Regions from separate parts of the Fictibacillus sp. 26RED30 genome, predicted to be linked through region 2. Evidence: riboswitches for the same ligand, from Rfam matches in the RefSeq annotation. Region 2 holds a riboswitch; each other region holds the start of a gene.

Evidence for each region. A riboswitch is a leader RNA that binds a small molecule or an ion and turns the genes downstream of it on or off. The one in region 2 is predicted to bind cobalamin.
Region 1: it holds a riboswitch for cobalamin, as region 2 does, so the genes downstream of both, IHV11_RS21460 (DUF4430 domain-containing protein) here and IHV11_RS18555 (acyl-CoA thioesterase) in region 2, are expected to answer to the same signal.
Region 3: it holds a riboswitch for cobalamin, as region 2 does, so the genes downstream of both, IHV11_RS04385 (ribonucleoside-diphosphate reductase subunit alpha) here and IHV11_RS18555 (acyl-CoA thioesterase) in region 2, are expected to answer to the same signal.

The regions. Positions count from the first base shown of each region.
Region 1 covers NZ_JACZDV010000001.1:1,102,410-1,110,157, reverse strand. Annotated here, with positions in the region: gene serA (phosphoglycerate dehydrogenase) at 1-675, shown strand, start outside; gene IHV11_RS05620 (histidinol-phosphatase) at 797-1,609, opposite strand; gene IHV11_RS05615 (hypothetical protein) at 1,989-2,219, shown strand; gene IHV11_RS05610 (ECF transporter S component) at 2,319-2,849, opposite strand; gene IHV11_RS21460 (DUF4430 domain-containing protein) at 2,842-3,243, opposite strand; cobalamin riboswitch at 3,404-3,587, opposite strand; gene IHV11_RS05600 (ATP-binding protein) at 3,701-5,500, opposite strand; gene IHV11_RS05595 (response regulator transcription factor) at 5,497-6,213, opposite strand; gene ccsB (c-type cytochrome biogenesis protein CcsB) at 6,691-7,748, opposite strand, start outside.
Region 2 covers NZ_JACZDV010000004.1:94,876-102,623, reverse strand. Annotated here, with positions in the region: gene IHV11_RS18580 (carbohydrate ABC transporter permease) at 1-151, shown strand, start outside; gene IHV11_RS18575 (carbohydrate ABC transporter permease) at 281-1,057, shown strand; gene IHV11_RS18570 (GH1 family beta-glucosidase) at 1,073-2,440, shown strand; gene IHV11_RS18565 (hypothetical protein) at 2,556-2,768, shown strand; gene IHV11_RS18560 (MGDG synthase family glycosyltransferase) at 3,131-4,258, opposite strand; cobalamin riboswitch at 4,385-4,564, shown strand; gene IHV11_RS18555 (acyl-CoA thioesterase) at 4,725-5,207, shown strand; gene IHV11_RS18550 (YbaN family protein) at 5,238-5,603, shown strand; gene IHV11_RS18545 (peroxiredoxin) at 5,651-6,328, opposite strand; gene IHV11_RS18540 (ferritin-like domain-containing protein) at 6,341-7,102, opposite strand; gene IHV11_RS18535 (spermidine synthase) at 7,246-7,748, shown strand, end outside.
Region 3 covers NZ_JACZDV010000001.1:876,853-884,600, reverse strand. Annotated here, with positions in the region: gene comER (late competence protein ComER) at 1-61, shown strand, start outside; gene IHV11_RS04390 (ribonucleotide-diphosphate reductase subunit beta) at 121-1,173, opposite strand; gene IHV11_RS04385 (ribonucleoside-diphosphate reductase subunit alpha) at 1,163-3,382, opposite strand; cobalamin riboswitch at 3,520-3,721, opposite strand; gene IHV11_RS04380 (3-hydroxybutyrate dehydrogenase) at 3,779-4,564, opposite strand; gene IHV11_RS04375 (GntP family permease) at 4,596-5,990, opposite strand; gene IHV11_RS04370 (sigma-54 interaction domain-containing protein) at 6,305-7,672, opposite strand.

The DNA of each region.
Region 1 (7,748 bases), on a different contig from region 2:
TTACATCAACCTTTAAAACACGCTGTTAACTTTCCTTCTTTATCAAAAGATACGTATGAGAAGCTGATTGCTTATTATGACTTCTCAAATCTTCTTGGTTCGTTTACGACTCAATTCTTTAAAGAACCTGTTTCAGAGATTTCGATCGGTTATGGCGGATCATTATCGGAAACCGATACAACATCACTTACTCGCAGCTTTTTGTGTGGCTTCTTAAAAACAAGATTAGACCGGCCGGTAAACGATGTAAACAGCATGGTGGCTGCAAAGGAACAAGGAATCGTAATCGGTGAAAAACATGGGACAGATGATCATGGTTATCCAAATATCATTCATGTAAAGGTTACAGGTCTGAACACAACGTTCACTCTTTCTGCGACACTTGTTAAAGGCTTTGGTGGCCGAATCATTAAATTGAACGGGTATACGGTTGATTTTGTACCACAAGGATCTCTTCTTTACATCGAACATCGTGACACACCAGGTATTATCGGAAAAGTAGGAGCTTTTTTAGGAGAACGCAACATAAATATCGCAACGATGCACGTTGGCCGAAAATCAGCTGGCGGTGAAGCCATGATGGTTCTTACCTTTGACACCCAGCTTCCAGAATCTACTCAGAAGGAACTCAGAAGCATTGAGGATCTTCTTGTGTGCAAACCTTTAGATCTATAGAAAAGCAAAAAGCTCTGCAATTCATGATGATATACTCCCCTTACAGTAAACAGATTTTTATTTTTAATCTGTCTACCTTTAGGGGAGCATATCAGAATGCAGAGCTTTCTTTATGTGTTTATTATCCTAAATCTACTTCTTTTCTCTCCCCATCCTGAAAAGTCATCAGCTTTCTGTAACCGATCTCTTTTGCAAGCTTTATAGTCGCCTCATAATTCTCTCCAACTTGGTGCGGTTCATGAGCATCTGAAGAGAGTACGATCGGTATCCCCTTTTTATAGCAAAGAGACAGAAGTTCAGGTTCTGGATAGATTCGTCCTACAGGTTTTCTTAGACCTGCAGATGAGATCTCTACACATGTTTTTGAGTCTTTTAACGCATCTGTAATGCGCTCATACTGTTCTAAAAGAAATTCTTGATCAGTCGGAACATATTTAAAGATCTTGACTAGATCGATATGTCCAACAATATCAAATAGGTTTGATTCTGCAAGTGTTACAATTTGATCATAATACGAACGATACGTTTCATAAAGATCACGACGGTCCCATTCTTTTCGGTATTCTGCAAGGTCTATCCCAAAATCATCGACCCAATGCACAGATCCGACCACGTAATCGAATGGATAGGATTTTATAAATGCCTCCATCTCAGCATGCCGTCCCGGCGTATAATCCATTTCAATCGACATGCGGACGTCCATTCCTAACTGATCTGCACGCTTAAACAGATCTACATAATCGTCCATCTTGTAATAACGTCTTTCTTCCATCCATGGTTTTGATACGATGTTTTTTGTTTCATAAAAGTGATAAGCGTGTTCAGAGATCCCAAACTCTTGTATTCCCTTCTCTTTTGCGGTGTCTACAAATTGTTTTAAATAATCGATCGTCAATGTCCCTTTTTCGAGATGAGAATGGTAATCTGTTAGCATATTAATCTCCTTTTTAAAACGTTTTACCATATGTACCATGAAATCCTTGTTCGTTCAAGTGTTTATGCTCCCAACTTCCCTCCTATAAATAAGACGCTTAAGCACATCATCAAAAAAATCACAGCAAAAAAACGGTTCAGATAGTCTCGCATTTTGTCCTCCTAGGTAAAAGTAAATCAACTTTATCATCCTATTCAGCTTTTCAACTTTTTGAACCGGTTTTTAAAGAAAAGGCTCAACTAAAATTCGTTGTTGATTTTTCGCTTGGGAACTTACTAAATCTACTCTATAAACATCATTCTTATCTAATGAGGCAGGATAATGAACTCGAATAAAGAAGTTTGATAAAGAAAATAACTACAAAAGGGATGTAGAGCATATGGACATACTACTCTGGATAACGATTGGTTTTATAACAATTGGATTTGTTGTTCTTACTTCTATGAAAAAAGATATGGAAAGTAAGCTCGCGTTTATAACAGGAAAAATGGAAAACGAGGAAACTTCAGCAAAAGCTAAAACCATCATTTGGTGGATCGTAAGTGCCACAGCTTGGGGAATAGTGAGTATACTTCTTATTGTTTGGTGTTTTCATCATAACTTTGGGTAATTGTTAGCTTCTATACAGAATATCACGAAACAGAACTTCCAAATAATACGAAGTTCTGTTTTTTTCAACATTAAACTTTAAGAGAGCTAAAAAAGCTCCCTATTCAAAGGCAGCTTTTTGACTTCCATCTTTATTAATATAATTTTCCATCACATAGAGAAGTGGTTTGTAAAGTACGATGAAGAACACCACGTTACCAATCGCATGATTTAGATCAAATGGGAGGCTCGCCAAGTAATACGGCCAGAATTTCTGCATGATGATTCCACCAAAGAGAACAGACATGATGAAACCAAACAAAAAGCCACAGAATCCTGCATAGATCGGGAGCAACAGCCAAGGTATGTTATGTCTGTATTTGCCTAGATATGCGCTCATAACGGCTATCAATCCCCAGGCAAACATCTGACCGAACGTCCACAGACCATGCCCTAGAAAAAGATTTGTTGTTATCGTGCTTAATATAGCAAGTAACAACCCTTGCACAGGACCGAGTACGAATGAAGCAAGAATGAGTATCGTCGTATTCGGCTGAACATTGGGTATCATTGAGAAGGTGATTCTGCCTACTGTTAATATAGCAGCAAGTAAGGCAATGATCGTAATTCGTTTGACTGTCAGCTTATTCATATTTGTGAAGATCAAATTCTACGACATCGCCAGGTTTTAACGTAATATCCTTAGCACCCTTCATCGCTTCTTCACCGTTTACAGAAAAGAACCAAGATGTTTTGTCCTGTTCGCTTCCAGCCACTCCTTCAATACTGCTGATAAATGCACCATCGTATTGTGTTTCAATCTTAAAGTTATCTTGCATCACGTCCATGATTGTCGCATCTTTTGCGATATCGACTTTCTTTTCCGTAACTTTTTCTTTACCGTTCTCTTTTGTGATCTGAACCGTTACTTGTTCTTTCTTCGTTTCTTCTTGTTTCGGCTGATCAGCCGTTTCCTTCGTTTCAGTCGTTCCACAGCCTACTAACATCATCATCATTGTTGCTAATACTAAAAGTAATTTTTTCACGATTGACCTCTTTCTGTTATAAAAACGTTTTGTTTGGTCCTACAACTTACTTTACGCAACTAAAAAAATCCCCTTCGGCTACGAAGGAGATTAATAGTATACAGGCAGAAAACAGCAACCGGCCCCGGTACTGTTAAACACCCCCCTATCCTCGTAGGTCATGTCATGTAACAAACAGGCAGGTCTCCTGGCTCTTGATCATCGTCTCCTAACGCCTTCCCGTTTTCACAGTGGCGAAACTATAGGATTCTCACAATTACAGTGGCGGGACCGCAACGGAATCTAACCGTTTTCCCTATTAAGCTCGTCCAATAAAGGACTGCACCTGTTTAACACGTATGAAATTTTATGAAATCACAATTCCTATTATAAACATATTGGAGAAATTTGTGAAATCCTTTTTTAATAACTGCTTTTGTTCCTTATGAAACAAGATTAATCGGGACGTATTGCTAATTTATTTCAACGTTCGCGGAATTACGAAAGAAAATGTTGTACCTTCATTATTCTTACTATGAACGCTAATCTGACCACCATGTGCTTCTACGATGTTTCTTGCAATAGCAAGGCCAAGGCCAGTTCCACCTGATTTTCCTCTTGTTCTTGCTTTATCACCTTTATAAAAGCGTTCGAAAACAAATGGCAGATCTTCCTCTTTAATTCCTGTTCCATTGTCTTTAACGAAAAACTTCACGTTCTGATCGCTCACTTCTACAGTCAGGTTAACAAATCCACCTTGAGAAGTATGACGAATAGCATTATCGATTAAATTGGTTAAGACTTGCTCAATCCGGTCTGGATCGATATCCATTTCACCTTCAAGACTTTGGTGATTACCTTTAAATTCTAAACTTAATTGAATCTCTCGGTCTTTAGCAGGACCTTGGAACTTCCGGACGATTCTTTCTGCAAAAGGAATGATCGGAAGAGAGCTGTAGTGAAGCTTCATATGACCGGCTTCTAATCTCGCTAGATCGAGAAGTTCGTTAACAAGTCTTCCCATCCGTTTCGATTCGTCTAAGATGATTCCTGCTAGCTCTTTCTTCTCTTCTTCAGATTCTGCAATATCATCTACGATCGCTTCACTATATCCTTGCAGCATAGCGATCGGCGTCTTTAATTCATGTGAAACGTTCGCAACAAAGTCTTCTCTAAGCTTGTCCATTCGTCGTTCTTCTGTCATATCACGAAGTACAGCTACTGCTCCACGAATCATAGATTGGTCATATAGTGGTGTCATAACGACGACCCACGAGCGGCCTTGTATCGCGATCTCTGTCATCTGTTCACTCTCAAGTGCAACAACTTGCCCAAAGAGCTGTTTGACCGTCTCAGGAACGTTTCCGTTGACCTCTGTCTTCATGCCTGATTCGTAATAAAATGCCTGTAGGAATCGATCAGCAGGAGGATTCGTAACCAGTATGTTCATTTTTCTATCAAAGGTGATCACACCATCAGCCATCGAACTTAAAACACTTGTTAACTGTTCTTTTTCTTGATTCAATGCTGTGATATTGTTTTTTAACTGTCTGCCCATACGGTTAAACGTCATGCCAAGTTCGCCGATCTCATCATGCGTTAAAATCGGCACTTTCATATCAAATTCACCTTTTGCTACAGAGGTGGCTGCTTCTCTCATCCTTCTTAGTGGTGCCGTAATTCGAGTAGATAAGAAAAACGCAAAGATCGTAGTTAAGATGATCGCGATCCCCGCTGCTAAAAAGATGAGATACTTTGTATGATTCGTTGTTTTTTCCACATTCTCGATGGATTGATAGACGTAAACGGCTCCTGCATTTTCTCCGGATCCATAAGGTTCACCGTAGATGATCATCGTTTGCATCGTCTCATCATTTTTATTCAGAACGGGAAAATCTCCGTTTACGTAGATCTTTTTTTCACTCTCTGCGACAGTAGATAACTGATCATTCTCTTTGAAAACAGAAACTGGGATATAAGGTGCATCATCGTAAGAATTCTTAGACATAAAGGATTCCTGATTTTCGTCTATGATCATGATAGACATGGAATATGCTTCAGCCATTTCACTTGTGATGCGTATTGCTTCTTCCTTGTTCTCATCGCTTTCCATAATCAACATCACTCGATCAGCCATCTTCGTTAATTGATCTTTGGCTTGATCATCGTAAAACGATTCAAAGAACTGCGTAAGAAGAATGGTGAGCAGGGTTAAAACGACCGAGACTAATAAAAGTATCGTTATCCAAAGTTTACCAACTACACTTCTCCAGATCATTCATTCCCAACCTCAAATTTATAACCCACTCCCCAAACGGTCGCGATCATGGATGCTGCATCCGGTGAGACTTTGTTAAGCTTTTCTCTAAGTCTTTTCACATGTGTGTCAACTGTTCTAAGATCACCAAAGAATTCATAGTTCCAAACATCTTTTAGCAATTGTTCGCGCGCATAGACTTTATCTGGAGTCTTCGCTAAGTAGTACAACAACTCATATTCTTTCGGTGTTAAGTTGACTTCTTTTCCGCCAGCTGTTACACGGTGAGCATCGTGATCGATCGTAAGGTGCTTAAACACAACAACGTTCTTTGCAACCGTTTCGGTTTGAAGAAACTTCGTCGGTGACGACCTTCTCAACAGTGCTTTTACACGAAGGATGACTTCTCTTGGACTGAACGGCTTCGCGATGTAATCGTCCGTACCTGCTTCGAATCCTTCTATGCGGTTAAGCTCTTCTCCTTTAGCTGTCAACATGATTACAGGAGTCGCTTTCTTTTCTCTTAACTTTTCACAAACCTCAATGCCATCCATACCAGGAAGCATAAGGTCGAGCAATATGAGATCAAAATTGATGGATACTGCCATCTGTAGCGCATCCTCACCGTTTTCGGCTTCATGAACTTCGTAGTTCTCTCGCTCTAGATACATCGTTAATAGTTTTCGAATTCTTTCTTCATCATCAACAACTAGAATTTTAGCTTCTGTATCCATATTCAATCCTCCACATAAAATCAGTTAAACTAGATTTTTTCCTGTCTCTATCATACATGAAACCAAGTACACTAAACAAACCGGACATGCTGTCTATCTATTTTCTTTCATTTAGGGTTGGTTTTGAATAAAACTTATTCAGTAGTTGATTTCCGTTACAGATGCTCGCTTTCCACGGGGCGAACGGTGTTCAAAGAAGTACGTGTGCTCCTGCGTCTACCAGCAAAGCCTATCGAAGCGAGATTTCTCGTCGCATGCCTTACCAGAAGAAATTGCAGGTAGCTGGCACGCTACGCGACCTTAGGAGTCTCCACCTGGCCGTTCGTCCCGTAGGAGTCTCGCATCTTCCACTACAATAAACTTATCAATGAAGTAAATAAAATGATTAAAACAACAATTCTTAAAGGTCATTATGTAGTTGATCACGTTCGTCTCTTATAAAAAAGTCTCTCTAATGAAAGAGAGACTTTAAAATCTTTAAGCGTATGAATGCAATCCTACAAGAACAAGGTTTACCGCGATCAAGTTAAATGTGATGATCCAGAACCCTAGCACACAAAGCCATGCAGACTTTTCTCCGTGCCAGCCCCTTGATAGTCGTAAATGAAGAAAAGCGGCATAGAACAAGAACGTGATAAGAGCCCAAACTTCTTTTGGATCCCATCCCCAGAATCTCGACCAAGCTTGTTGAGCCCATATCATAGCAAAGATTAGTGCTCCGAGTGTAAAGATAGGAAAGCCGATCGCAACTGCTCGGTAGCTGATCTCATCCAGAAGATCTGGTTTCATCTTAACTTTTGTCTGAAGAGCTGCTGCTATTCTTTTTCTTAAAATCAGACGAAGTAAGCCATAAAGGATTCCTCCTGCTAAGAGAGACCAAATGAACGTATTCAACTTAACAGAAGCGTCAACACCGTTCATCCAAGATGGCGTTGAGAATAGTGGTCCAAACGAATCGTCCAGTTGCTCTCCGTTACTTGGACCTGCAATGGCAGGCATATCATAGACGACTTTAACTGCCTGATTGTTATCACCCATCATTTCAAATGTCGTTTCATATCCAGCACCTTTAAAACCGACCGAAACAAAGATGAATCCAACAACCGCAATCAAACTGTAAAGAATGATCTCTAACCATAAAGTCTTTTTAGACGAGATGGTCTGATCAACTGTACGAATTAAATAAATGAGTCCTGATACGAAAGAGATCGCAAGGATTCCCTCTCCGAGCGCCGCTGTTGTAACATGGATCTTCAGCCAGTCACTTTGAAGGGCAGGAATAAGCGGAGAGATATCTCTTGGAAACATACTGGCATACGCGATAACAAGAACAGCTATAGGCATCGCGAAAACGCCTAGACCGTTCGTTCGATAGATGATGTATAGAATAATGAATGCAAGTACCATCATCATGCCAAAAAAGGTAGTGAACTCAAACAAGTTACTTACAGGGGCATGTCCACTTGCCATCCACCTTGTAATAAAATAGCCTAGTTGAGCTGCAAATCCTACACATGAACTTATGAACCCTATTT
Region 2 (7,748 bases):
GCTCTATTTATACAATCAAGCCTTCAAGTATAACAATTACGGATATGCTGCAGCAGTCGCATACGGGCTATTTGTTATAACGCTCATCTTCTCTGCTTTTATTTTCAAAGGGATGTATGGGAAAGAACGTAAACAACCAAGGCAGGTGTAAAGCATGATAGGAAAAACAGCGGTAGATAATAGCCTTTCAAATTCTGTTGAAAAGAAAAGTGTAATAGAAACAAAACCGAAGCGGAAAGTCAGCATACCAAAAATTCTGATCTATACCGTATTGATCGTTATGGCAATCGTGTGTTTCATTCCGTTCTTAATGATGCTTGTTAACGCCACACGCTCAAATGAAGCAATTCTTTCAGGCTTCACCTTGCTTCCAGGTAGTGCAATCGTTGAAAACTATCAAACGATGATGAGCTATATCAATATTTGGGCGGGTTTTAAGAACAGCTTAATCATCTCCGTACTTGTAACGTTGTTATCCGGTTACTTCTCAGCATTAACAGCTTATGGATTCGCGTTCTACGTGTTTAAAGGCAAGAATGCGATGTTCGTTTTCATGTTAGTGATGATGATGGTCCCAGGCCAGTTAGGGTTGATCGGCTTTTATGAGCTATGTAAGAACTTAGGGATATTGGATACGTATATTCCATTAATCATTCCCGCAGCAGCGAGTCCTTTCGTGGTGTTCTTCCTGCGCCAGTACATTTTAACAACGCTGCATCCAAGTTTGATTGAGGCGGCACGAATTGATGGAGCAAGTGAATTTAAAATCTTTCATACGATCGCAATTCCAATCATGATGCCAGCGATCGCGACGATGTCTATCTTCACGTTTATCGGGTCGTGGAACAACTACATCATGCCGTTAGTTGTATTATTCTCACCTGAAAAGTTCACGCTTCCTGTGTTGATGGGCTTCTTAAAAGGTTCACAAGTGGCTCAAAACTTGGGGTCTATGTATTTAGGTATCGCGATCTCCGTGGTGCCGATCATGGTAGCTTTCCTATTTTTATCAAAATATATCGTTAACAGCATTTCAGCAGGTTCTATCAAAGAATAGAGGAGAGAAACAGTTATGCATTTTAATAAGTCATTCGTGTTTGGTACAGCAACATCTTCTTATCAAATTGAGGGAGCTCGTCTTGAAGGCGGCAGAACACTTTCAATCTGGGATACGTTCTGTGATACGCCTGGAAAAGTATATCAACAGCATAATGGAAGCATAGCGTGTGATCATTACTACCGGTTTGAAGAAGATATTCAGCAGATTAAGAAGCTTGGCGTAGAAACGTATCGCTTCTCAGTTTCCTGGCCTCGTATTTTTCCTGAAAAGGGTGTTTTGAATGCAGAGGGAATGGACTTCTACAAAAAATTAACACAGCGTTTACGTGAAGAAGGAATCAAACCTGCGATCACGCTTTATCACTGGGATCTTCCACTATGGGCTCATGAAGAAGGCGGTTGGGTAAACCGTGAGTCAGTCGATTGGTTTATGGAGTTAGCAAAAGTTTGCTTCCAAGAGCTTGATGCAGAGGTGGATTCTTGGATTACGCATAACGAGCCGTGGTGTGCTGGTTTCTTAGGTTATCATCAAGGATTTCATGCTCCAGGACATACGAACATGGACGAAGCTGTTAAAGCGGTACACCACATGCTTCTTTCTCACGGAAAAGCTGTACAATATTTAAAGAACGAGCTTCAATCCAAAACGCCGATCGGTATTACGTTAAACCTTTCACCGATCTATGCAAAAACAGATTCTGCGAACGATCAGCTTGCAGCGAATAATGCTGACGGGTATTCCAATCGCTGGTTCTTAGATCCTGTTTTCAAAGGGCAGTACCCTGTTGATATGATGAACTTGTTCTCTAAATACGTTCATTCGTATGATTTTATCGAAGCAGGGGATATGGAAATCATCTCAACGTCTTGTGATTTCTTTGGCATCAACTATTATAGCCGAGGGATTGTTGAGTTCTCTGCAGCGAATGACTTCTTACATAGAGGGGCTCATTCTGATTATGAAAAGACCGGCATGGGATGGGACATAGCGCCAGAAGAATTTAAAGATCTGATCAGAAGATTGAGACAGGAATATACGGATCTTCCTATCTATATTACCGAGAATGGTGCAGCCTTTGATGACGTGCTAGAGAACGGACGCGTCCACGACTCTGGCCGTGTGGATTATATCGAAAAGCATCTTCAAGCGGTTTCTGATCTGAACGATGAAGGCATGAATATTGAAGGGTACTACCTATGGTCTCTCATGGATAATTTTGAGTGGAGCTTCGGATATGACAAACGATTTGGAATCATCTACGTAGATTTTGATTCTCAAGAGCGAATCTGGAAAGATAGCGCATACCGTTATGCAGAAATCGTGAAAAACAGAGGAACCAATAACAGCAACAAAAAAACAGATGCTATTTCAGTAAGCTAATTTATTTCTAAGATAATAATAACCATTGAAGTCCCTGACATAGATTAGGGACTTTTTTTGTTTTGTGTAAAATTTTCCTGAGTGGAGAAGCTAAAAACGTATAGGAGGGATAGACATGAAGGATAAGAATGAGAAACGAATCGATGAAGAAACATCAGACGGAATGAATGAGTTAGTAGAGATCATCAATGCAAAAGGTGATACGGGTGAATTGAAGGAAATCGTTGAGAGCTATGATAATAAAAAGGAACATTCCCCTTTATGCAATGATGATTTTTTCTATGCAGACCTTCGGGCAATTGCGGAAGATGGTGCTAAAGAAGATTGAAGTATTTAGAACGGGCAGAATCGCTGATGATAGCGAATCTGCCTGTTTATTTGTTTGGAGTGCGCGTATTAAAGCATGGGTCCGTTGAATGAGTTAACTTTGTTTCGCGATGTTGAGGTAGGGGGTATAGAGCTAGTGTTTACTTGTCGTGATATGTCGACTCGCCGGTTTATGGGTAAAACTCGCCGGAATAAATCAGAAATTTCTAGGATTAATTCTAAAAGCTCTCGAAATAATAGCCGTGATACCAGGCCAGGTATAGAAGGAATCCAGAGTGCCTAAATAGCACCTAGAGGTCGATTATGGTCAATTAAACAAAGCATTCTAAAAATTTATTAGAAGCTGTATCCATCAATAGCTACTTAACGTGTAATTTGAGTTAGCTGTTGTATATCATCAACAGCATAATCAGCAATCAATGCGGAAGATTGAGATTTATGAATGAGTTCTAAACTTTTCTGCATGCTACATAATAAAGTTTCGTTATTAAATAGTCTCTGAACATTCTCCACAATTTCGTCTGCGGTATGAACAACAATTGCAGCACCTTTTTCTTCAAAATACTTAGCATTTTCTCCTTCTTGGCCAGGAACGGGTTTATATAGAATAAGTGGCACTCTTACAGCAGCAGCTTCAGTAATGGAGATGCCACCTGGCTTGGTTACTACGCAATGTGAAATCTTTAAGACTTCATGAAGTTCGTCTACGTAAGCGAATAATCGGAATGAACCTGGATGTTGTTCTGCTAGTGGTGTTAATTTCTCATACAACGTTTTATTCTTGCCACATACTACAATTACTCGCAGAGAAGGATCGTTTAAAAGACGCTGAGCTAGAACCTTAACATTTTTCAGCACACCTTGAGCACCAGCTAGGATCGTCACGACACGATTGCTAGACGTAATACCGTATTTAGCAAACACGTCTTTTTTATCAATGGAATGATAGAATTCTGTACGGATCGGAATTCCGCTGACTGTGATTCTATTTTCAGTCACACTATGATTAATCAGTCCGTTTTTGACTGAATCAGATGCAACAAAATAATGATCAATCGCTGGATTGATCCAAAATGGATGAGCGAAATAATCAGTGATCACGGTATAGATGGGGATGTTAAACCGTGATTTTTTAATAAGAAATGGCGCAGCGTGAAGGGGGAAGGTTGTTATTACAAAACGGGGTTGATGTTCTTTGATCAATTCTAGAAATCTTTTTCTTCCTAAATAACGAGAGAATTGTGTAATTGTATTGGCATTCAATTTGTTTGTTCCATAATAAAACCATTTATAAAAAGAAGAGCCGTGTGAAAAGCTTTTGATAAATATGGATTGCGTAACTTGGGACATGATGGGGTGAGCTTCACCAAATAAATCAGATATGACAGGTTGAAATCCTTTACTCTTCATTTCTTCAGCGAGGACATTAGCGACTTGAACGTGACCGCTGCCATAGTTAGCTGTAAGGATTAATGCTGTTGGACGTATCATTAGAAAACCTCCCCAGTCTTTTGAGATAAGAATAGCAGGAGATTTTAAACCTCATATGAAGAAGATTAAAAGGTTTTGTAAAAAGTAAAAATTGTTAGTGGTACAATAAGATAGATTCAAAATTTCATAAGATCCGATAATTATGGTGTCTGTTGCAGACTTAATAGGGAATCTGGTGTGAGGCCAGGACTGTACCCGCAACTGTAAGTGCTGACGAAATAAGCAAAACCACTGTCTATCTGACGGGAAGGGCTTAGAGTAGGCTGATGCACGAGTCAGGAGACCTGCCATCTTTATAGCGTTGATCTTCTTCGGGAGTTGGGAAGATAGGACGAGGGGTATTTAATAGATCATTCTTTCTGTTATGTATTCTTACGTACCCGTCTTACGTGATGGGTATTTTTCTTTGTTCACTAACTCCCTCAAAATAAGAGGAGCTTTCAAGCTTCAGAAAAGAGGGTATGGTATGGAACAGCAGTTATCAGCAAACATCTCAAGAACGATTCAAACAAAGTTGGTATTGCCCCCTGACACGAATCACATGGGAACGATATTCGGTGGTACCGTTTTATCGTACATTGATGAAATCGCAGCGATTGCCGCCATGAAGCACAGCAAGAAAGTGGTTGTCACCGCATCCATTGATAATGTAAACTTCTTATCGTCGGCTAAAGTGGGAGACATCCTCATATTAGAAGGTGTAGTGATCTCAACGGGAAGAACGTCTATGGAAGTATACGTAAAAGTGGAGTGTCAAAATCTAGAGACGGGGAACAGGACGTTGAACACCACGTCAATCTTAACGATGGTGGCCATCGATCAAAACGGTAAGCCGTTTCCGGTACCGAGTGTCATTCCTGAGACAGAAGAGGAAGAAGCACTCTTTAAAGGTGCTCCACTACGGAAAGAACGGCGTTTGTTATATAAAAATGTAAACGGTATGGTTTAAGTTTAATAGATAAAGGAAGTGAGAATCCCAATGAAAATTAAAAACATCATATTTGTAATGTTGGGGTTCTTTTTCCTAGGTTTAGGCGTTATCGGTATCGTCTTGCCGTTGCTTCCTACCACACCTCTTTTATTATTGGCATCTTATTTCTTCGTAAAAGGTTCAAAAAAGTTTGAAGTGTGGTTTAAAGGAACCGACATCTATAAAAAACATCTAGATGATTTTGTTAGGAATCGTTCGCTCACTAAAAAGAAAAAGATCATGATCAGCCTGTTTTCAGACTCAATGATCTTGATTACTTTTATCCTTACAGACAGTATGATCGCAAGAGTGATCTTGATTCTTGTGGTGATGTATAAGTATTACTATTTTATCGTTAAAATTAAAACGGCATAGAGGATGTGTCGGCATAAAGAGAGCAGCCTAATCGTAGGCTGCTCTCTTTATCTGTCATGAAGTGGCTTTGTACATAACCACCAATCGTAGCATTCAATCTCTCCTGCTTGTGCTTGTTCTGCCCGTTTTTTCGCTTCTTGTACGGTTGTAGGTGCTGGAACGATCAGACGGTCTCCGACTAGTTCGTTTTTCGGCCAGTTTGCAGGTGTTGCTCCTTTATTTCGATCTGCTGTCTGCAACGCCTTCACCGCTCTTAGAATCTCATTGATATTACGACCAACATTTTCGGGATACGTAAGGATAAGACGAATTTTACCTGTCGGATCTACGATATAAACACTTCTGACCGTTCTTGTTCCCATCGTAGGGTGTATCATTCCAAGTCTAGTAGCAATCCTCCCTAGACTATCCGCGATGATCGGAAAAGTAATCTCTACTTTTAAATTCTGCTGTATCCATTCGATCCACTTTAAGTGTGAGTATACTTGTTCTACAGATAATCCGATTAAGTAAGTGTTGAGCTTTCTAAACTCGGGCATGAGCTTTTGAAACGCAACAAACTCCGTTGTGCATACGGGTGTAAAGTCACCCGGATGGCTAAAGAGGACAAACCAATGACCTTGATAGCTTGTTGGGAGGACAAGTTCCCCAAGGGTTGTATGAATCGTCATCTCCGGAAATTGATCGCCAATAAAAGGCTTTGAAAATGTTTGTGTAGATTCCATTCCTCTCTTCTCCTATCTTCCTTGGTTTCCCATCATCTTGCTCTTTTTCAACAGCTGAGACTCTCCTGTTTTTTCCCACTCTTCTACCTGTTCAATAGCTTGTTGAGGTGTGAATCCTTGACCAACAAGAACACCAGATAAAATAAATTCCTGATAGAGATGAGTTAAGTTAATGCCTTCTTCGGTCTCTTTTAATGCTCTTTGTACTAACGGATCAATGTACGAAACCCATTGATCAGCTAAGCTCTCCGTTTGAGGCATTCTGTGTTCTTGATGAAAAGAACGAGGAGCACTTGATGTACTGTTTAACGTGAATAAATAGTTGTACTTTGCGCTGTGCTTTATCTCATCTGTAATGATGTTAAACAGAATGTCTCGATAATACGTATTAGGAAGTCCTTGGCGAATAACGCGATATTTTTCTACGGCAGCAAGTTCCCCAAACAGCGCTTTTACAAGGCCGTCTTTATACGTTTTGGGCTTCTGAAACTCTTCTCCGTTCATTGGTGGAACTTCTTGGCCAGTAAGGTCTTTGTAGATCATTCTGAAAAGCTTGTTATGTCTTTTCTCATCATCTCGAATGGATGCAATGATTAATTTTTGCTCGTTTGTGGGTGCTTCAGAAATTAAGTAATCGTAAAATAATTCATCTTCTCTTTCGCCAGCAACAGCTTCCCTGATAAGTTGCAGAGATAGTTGAAGTGCTTGCTGCTGCCCATCACTTTGCTGTTGTCCGGTGTCTTGTTGCTGTTGTTGTGGGTTCATATAGCTCATAAGATAACCTCCAAAAAAATGATTGTCGCATTAGTATATGCACACGCCTAAATTTTGTTTATACACAAAGATTTAAACACCACATGTCCGATGCATGAATAAGAATGAGCATATAGCTCGTTGAAAAATAAGGAGTGTTTATAGTGGATGAACTTATGTGGCTAACGATCGGTGCAGCCGCAGTTTTTATAATAGAAGCGGGTGGTTATTTATATTGGAGGTTTTTGGGAAGTGGCTCACTTAAACTCTATATAAATGAAGGTCAGAGACCCGAAAGAGACTTCAAACTGATTCAGACGTTCAAAACATTGACACAAAGAATTGCACTAATCGATGTCTCAGGAGAAGTATGGGTCTACAGCAATGGTGAAATCATGTTTGGCACGAAACAAGATGAAAATGAGTATGCAGAAGTGATTGTACATGTTCCGATGGCCGCAGCGAAAGAGACCAAACGCATCTTAATCATCGGTGGCGGAGGCGGAATCAGTGTGCGAGAGGTTTTGCGCTATGAGAACGTTGAGGAAATTATCGCTGTAGATGTTGATGCGGAGATGATGGATCTTGGAAAGAACTTCGATCGTTTAGTTACATTCAATGAGGGTTCATTAAATCATCACAGAGTGAGAACGGTGATTGAAGATGG
Region 3 (7,748 bases), on a different contig from region 2:
ATATCATGAAGAATGTGATAAGGTGAGTCAGCAGTTTGAAGTGAAAGAAGAGCTTAAGTAATTTCTATCGTCATTATAAAACATCTAAAAAAAGAAAGCCGGGACCTAGATCCCGGCTTTCTATAGTTCATCGAAACCATTTTCATCAGAAACTTTAGTATATTGTCTCGATTTCTGTTCAAAAAAATCACTTTTTCCAGAATTCACATCAGAATAAGCCTTTATCCAAGGAAGTGGATTTTTATTGTATTCTGGATAAAGCTTGTTAAATCCTAATTCGTTCAATCGTTTATTCGCCATGAATTTAATATAAGCTTCTAAATCGGATTCATGGATGCCCTCAAATGAATTTCCTATTATATACTTACTCCATTTGATCTCGAGCTCCGCCGCTCGCTGAAACGTGTTTTTCGCAAACATCTCCAACTCTTCATCTCTTAAATGCGGATCTTCTTCTATTACGGCTTTAAAAATTTGCGTAAACAGATAAACATGCAGCTGCTCATCCCTATTAATATAGTTGATCATCGTTGAAGTCGAGACCATCTTTTGATTTCTGGCCAAATTATAGAAGAAGCTAAAACCAGAATAAAAATTTAATCCTTCAAGAATCACGTCGTAAATAATAGATTTCAAAAAAGATTGAGGCGTAGGATTATGAAGGAACTCCTCATAGCCTTCAACAATAAAATCATTCCTCTCTCTTAGCACAGCATCTGTTTTCCAGTATTCGAATATCTCATCCTGCTTGGACTTCGGTACTAAAGAGGACAACACATATGAATATGACTGATTATGAACGACTTCTTGAAACGATAGCGTGGCCATGAGTGCAGCAAGACTTGAATCTGTTAAGTAGGCTGCTACTTTGCTTGAATAATCCGTTTGAACACTATCTAAGAATGCCAATAACCCTATGATTTTATTAAATGTATCTTGTTCTTTTTCGCTCAAGCTAACATATTGTTTGCTGTCACTCGACATATTTATTTCAAACGGTGTCCAAAAATTGGCTAACATGTTCTTATATAAAGGATAAGCCCATTTATATCTCACATCGTCCCAGTTTAGAATATTAGAACTCTTACCATTTATGATACCTGTAGATCGATTAGGAGCTTCCACATCATAGATTTTTCTCTCTTTGAGTAGTTCAACCTCTTTAACTTTCACAGCTTTCACATCCTTCTAACTCAATCGATGTAGATCGGGTATAATACGTAGTCTTCAATCCTTTTTTAAAGCTGAGCATATGCAAGTGCAACAGATCCTTTGCCTTTATATTGTGATTGACATAAAGATTAAACGAAATGGACTGATCCACGTGTCTCTGTCTAGCTGCGTTCTGTTCAATACTCCATGTTTGATCGATTAAGAACGCAGATTTATAAAACCAAGTTGTGTCTGCATTCAAGTCAGGAGCGGTTACAGGTATTTTGTAATTCTTTTTTTCTTCAGAATAGAATTTTTTAAATATAGGATCTACACTCGGTGTCGAATTTGCGATGATCGACGTTGATGAATTCGGTGCAACCGCAATGAGGTACCCATTCCTTAAGCCGTGCATATTAACTCGTTTTTTTAGACTATTCCATTCTTCAGAGGAATAGTTACGCTTCGAAAAGTAGTTTCCTGTCTCCCAATCTGAACCTGAAAATGCCGGATATCTTCCCTTTTCTCTCGCAAGCTCACAACTAGCGTTGATTACATGAAAATTAATAATTTCATAAAGGTTATCAGCGTACGAAACGGCTTCTTCACTTTCCCACTTGATTCCCTCTTTTGCTAAAAGGTGGTGCCATCCAAACGTACCTACACCGACCGCACGATATTTCTTATTTGTAAGTTCTGCTTGAGGTACATCTATACGATTTAGATCAATAACGTTATCTAGCATTCGGATTTGAATATCAATGACTCTCTTTAACACTTGATCATTGATTACTTTAGCAAGAGAAAGAGATGACAGATTACAGACGACAAAGTCTCCTGGCGTTTTTCTGATGACAATTTCTCCATCCTCTGCCTCCTCTGAAGTGACAACCGTTGCAGACATGTTTTGCATAATCTCTGTGCACAGATTAGATGCATAGACCATCCCTTTGTGAGAATTCGGATTTAATCGGTTTACAGTATCTCGATAGAACATGAACGGTGTTCCGGTTTCAAGTTGCGACTTCATGATCCGTTTCATGATCTCAATAGCAGGAATGGATTTTTTTGAAAGTCTCTCATCCTCTACACAATCAGCATATTTTTCTCTAAAGCTTCCTGACCCAACCGTTTCATCATAGAAATCTTCTAACGAATAGCCTTTGATTTTTCTTACTTCATGAGGATCGAACAGATACCAATCCTCGCGTTTTTCCACGCGCTCCATGAAAAGATCTGGCAGACACACACCTGTAAAAAGGTCATGCGTTCTCATTCGTTCATCACCATTGTTTAACTTTGCATCTAAAAACTCCAAGATGTCTTTATGCCAAATATCCAGGTAGACTGCAATCGCGCCTTGCCTCTGTCCAAGCTGATCTACAGAAACTGCCGTGTTATTTAACTGCTTCATCCACGGTATTACACCTGATGAGTTTCCTTTGAATCCTTTTATGTCAGAACCTCTTGCTCTAATCTTACCGAGATAGATACCAAGTCCGCCGCCACCTTTCGAAACAGTTGCAGCATCTGTATTAGAATCAAAGATCCCTCTTAAACTATCGTCGATCGTATCAATAAAACAAGAACTAAGCTGCCCATAACTCTTGCCTGCATTCGCTAAAGTCGGGGTGGCAACCGTCATATAAAGGTTCGATAGCGCCCAGTATGCTTCTTCGACTAATTGAAGTCGATTCGTTGGATTCTCGTCTCTCATTAAAAACAACGCGATCAGCATCCAACGTTCTTGTGGCAATTCATAAATTTCGTGATTGAACCCTTTTGCCAAATATCGATCAGCAAGCGTTTTGAGTCCGATGTATGTAAATAACTTATCTCTCGTAGGGTCTATCATGTTTTCAGCATTCTCCAACTCTTTCTTAGAGTACGCAGATAGAATGGTATCATCATAGATATTCAAACTTACTAACTTAGAGATCAAGCCATAAAGGTTCGTATATGGACGTTTTTCTGCTTCAGCACGATTGATCATGACTTCTTCATATAATTGCTTTAAATAGATTTGCGATGCCACAAATGTCCACTGTGGTTCTTCTGCATTTAATCCATTTAAAGCTTCCATGATTAACTGTCTGTAAAGTGAGCTTGATTCTCCTGTTTGAGTTTCCATTTTCTCAGCATTTTTTAGAAAAGTTTCAGCTTGTATGTTCGGAAAATTTTCGACACAACTCCTTAACCACTCCCCGAGTAAAGAGTTTACAGTTGTCATTTTCATATTAAATACACTCCCTAGTCATAATAAAAACCCTCTTCCATCAGGAAGAGGGTGAAAGAATGACGTGTATTTCGACGGACAATCGTCCGCATAAAACAGCCGCTGTTCTTTCTCCCAATCCCCGAGGAAAAGAAAATAGGAGTCTTCAGGCAGGTCTACTGGCTTTTGCTTCTTCCTACTTTGGGCCTTCCCATACAGCAGTCATTGTAAATAACTGATCCGTACAGTGGCTATTCCATTTCGTCCACAATTACAGTTGCGGGGACAGCTTCGGCATTGCACCGAATTCCCTTTTCAGCCGGATATTCCGGCACCTGAATTCTCCATATATAGGTTTGTACTATATACTTTGACACTAAATATAGTGAATGTCAATAAATTATCTATCGTTTATTGTGCGACATATCCTCCGTCGATCACAATCGCTTGCCCTGTAACACCTTTCGCATTCTCACTTGAAAGAAAGAGTGCGTAATCTGCAATTTCCTGAACATCTAACAATCTTTTTTGTGGAACAAGAGGATAGATTACTTCTTCCAAAACTTTTTCTAACTCTACGTTTCTCGTTTTCGCCAGATCTTCTAATTGCCCTCTTACAAGAGGTGTGTCAACATATCCCGGACAAACCGCATTTACCGTTATTCCATGTGATGCACCTTCTAAGGCAGCCACCTTTGTTAAACCAATAACTCCATGCTTCGCACTGTTGTAAGCTGATTTCCCCGCAAAACCTACAAGCCCATTTATGGACGCCATGTTGATGATGCGTCCGAACCGTTGTTTCTTCATGATTGGAAACACATGTTTAGTTGCTATAAATGGAGCGGTAAGCATGACACTGATCAATTGCTGGAATTTCTCAGTCGGGAATTCTTCAAGTGGAGATACATACTGCAATCCTGCATTGTTGATGAGCACATCGATGCGTCCGAATTGTTTCAGTGTTTCGTCCAACGCTTTTGTTATATCTTCCTCCGTGGTCACATTACAGCCAAGTCCGATTGCTTCAAGACCATCTTGAGCCAACAAATGTGCTGATTCCTTTGCTTTCTCATCATTCAAATCACTGATCACGACTTTTGCTCCTTGTTCAGCAAAAGCCTTTGCTAACTGCAAACCGATTCCACTAGCTGCTCCTGTAATAAAAACAACTTTCCCCTCGACAAACGCTCTCATGGAATTATTACTCCTTTTTTAGAATAATGGTTTAAACGATACCAAATCCGTAATACAAACCAATGATTACAAACACGGCTATCGTTTTAATGATCGTCATAGCAAAAATATCGATATACGCCTGTTTGTGAGTTAAACCTGTAACGGCTAACAACGTAATTACAGCACCGTTGTGAGGGAGTGTATCCATTCCACCACTCGCCATAGAAGCAACACGGTGAAGTACTTCTGTATCAATTCCTAGTTTGTCTGCTTGTGCGATATACGTTTCACTCATCGTTGCGAGTGCAATACTCATCCCGCCAGACGCTGATCCTGTAATACCTGCTAACGTCGTAGTCGTAACCGCTTCATTGATCAACGGGTCTTTAATCGTATTCGACATCGCCGAGTTTACTGCAGTAAAGCCAGGAAGTGCTGCGATCACACCACCAAATCCATACTCTGATGCTGTATTTAATGTTGCCAGTAACGCTCCGCCAATGGATAGATTAATTCCTTTATTAAAGTTGTTTTTAATTCTCTTGAAAGAGAACAAAAGAACTGTAACGATACCAATGATCAAAGCTCCTTCAACTGCCCATACAGCAGCAAGTGATGGGATCTGAATCTCAGGCACGTTCTTCATACCAATAGCAGAAAAATCAAACGTCTTACCGTAATACTGTGGAATTAAGACGGTGAACCATTTATTGAACACTCCTACTAGAATAAGCGGAAGAATCGCTATAAAAGCATTTGGTAGATTTTCAGAATCTAGCTTTTCAGGCTCATTGGTATGTCCTGTTCCGTATCCTTCACCTTTTGCAGCCGCTTGTCTACGTCTCCACTCAAGGTAGATCATACCCAATATGAAAACAAACATTCCTCCGATAAACCCGAGCCACGGTGCAGCCCATGTTGTTGTTCCGAAGAAAGATGTAGGAATTATATTCTGAATCTGCGGACTCCCTGGAAAAGCATCCATTGTAAAAGTAAAAGCACCTAACGCGATCGTACCCGGTATAAGTCTTTTAGGAATATCAGCAAGTTTAAAAAGTTCAGATGCAAACGGGTAGAGAGCAAAAGCAACAACAAACAGAGAGACCCCACCATACGTTAAAATTGCACCAACAAGTACGATTGCAAGCATTGCTCTAGCAGGTCCGATCAGTTTGATGACAAACTGAGTGATTGATTTTGCAAATCCTGACATTTCAATAACTTTCCCGAAAATCGCCCCTAGTAAGAAGACCGGGAAATAGAGTTTAATAAAACCAACCATTTTCTCCATGAACACTCCTGAGAAAAAGGGTAATACGTGACCAGGTTCAGTAAGCAATACAGCAAACAAAGCAGCGATCGGCGCGAATAAAATAACGCTGAATCCTCTGTATGCTACGAACATTAAGAAGAATAAAGCTAATAAAATAATAATAATGTCCATTTTCAAATTCCCCCATTCTATCCATTTAACATTTTTGAAGCGCTTTCATTTTTTTTAGCATCATCACCTTTCCATATCATTTACACCCTTTAATTCATATGCAAGTTTCATGCCAACATCAGAACGTATAATGGGTATACATCATCCTATTATTTTTCCGAAAAAACGGAAAAATAATATTGATACTTAAACTTTGTGATTATAGAAAGTTAGAATATAACATAGATGATACTTGGAAATCTCATTTAATTAATAAAATGAATCATTCCGAAAATACGGAAAGGCGTTCCGTTTTTTCGGAATAGCAGATTAGATTAACGAATGTTATATTTTTTAATCTTATCATATAGGTTTGTCTTTCCAATGCCTAGATGTTTAGCAACTTGCATAATATCCCCGTTCATCTTCTCTAAATAGTAAGCAATCACATTTTTTTCTGTTTCTTGAAGATGTTCTTTGAGTGTCATCTGCTTCTTATTGATTCCGAGCTTTTCTTTTAGAAAATCCGGAAAAACATCTAACGATAATCTATCACTATGGGTAAGTTGGATGCCTGCCTCAACAAAATTCTTAAGTTCTCTCGCATTGCCTGGCCAGCTGTATTCTAAGAATGCTTCTTTTACATCTTGATCAATACTAAGGATTCTTTTACCTGTTTCAGCACAGTTCAATCGGATAAAATTTTCTGCGAGAGGCCATATATCTTCTTTTCTCTCACGAAGCGGAGGTATTTGGATTTGAAGGACATTTATCCGATAAAACAAGTCTTCACGAAACTTATTCTCATTGATCAATCCTTCTAATGAGCGATTTGTAGCAGCGATCACTCGCACGTTTACTTTTTGGGGTTGAACAGCTCCTACAGGCTCTACTTCTTTTTCCTGAAGTACACGCAGCAATTTTATTTGCATACTTTGAGGAAGGTCCCCAATCTCATCCAAAAATAGAGTGCCTCCGTCTGCAAGTTGAAACTTACCTAATTTCCCGCCTTTTTTTGCTCCTGTAAATGCTCCTTCGGAATAGCCGAATAGCTCAGATTCAAACAAATGCTCTGGCACTGCACCACAATTCAGTTTTATAAAGGGCTTTCCACTTCTTTCACTTAATTGATGAATGCTATGGGCAAGCAACTCTTTTCCTGTTCCGCTCTCTCCGCGGATCAATACGGATAGATCTCCACTGGCAATATTTTTCACATGTTTTTTTACTTTTTGAACTTCTGCTGAAGTTCCCGCAAAATCATTTAGCGTATAAGTGGCACCATTTATTTCTTCCCACTCTTTTTTATAAAAATTGAGTTCATGAAGAAGCGCTTTAATATGAGAGTTCATCCTTTTCCATTGCTCTGTATCTCTAAATATTACAGTTCCTACAGCTCCGATTACTTTTCCTTCATTTAAGATTGGAACACGGTTTGCTATCATGTAGTTCCCTCTAATAAATTGTAGATCCGCAATTTCAACTTTTCCTTGTAAAACATCTTTGTGCATTCTTGTGTTTTCAATAACTTTTGTAACATGCTTTCCTACCACATACTTAGGATTTTCATCTAAAAACTCGCAGTATGTTTTATTCATATACCGGACGATCCCTTCATGATCAACAACGACAATCCATTCATAAGCGCTGTCAATGATCGTCTCTAAAATGTTGTTCTTAAACAATGGATCTTGATCCAACATACACATCACCTAATTCTGTAGAAAAGTAGTAAATCTTTATGGATTATTGTACCGTTTCCTAAAAGAAAAGACAGCA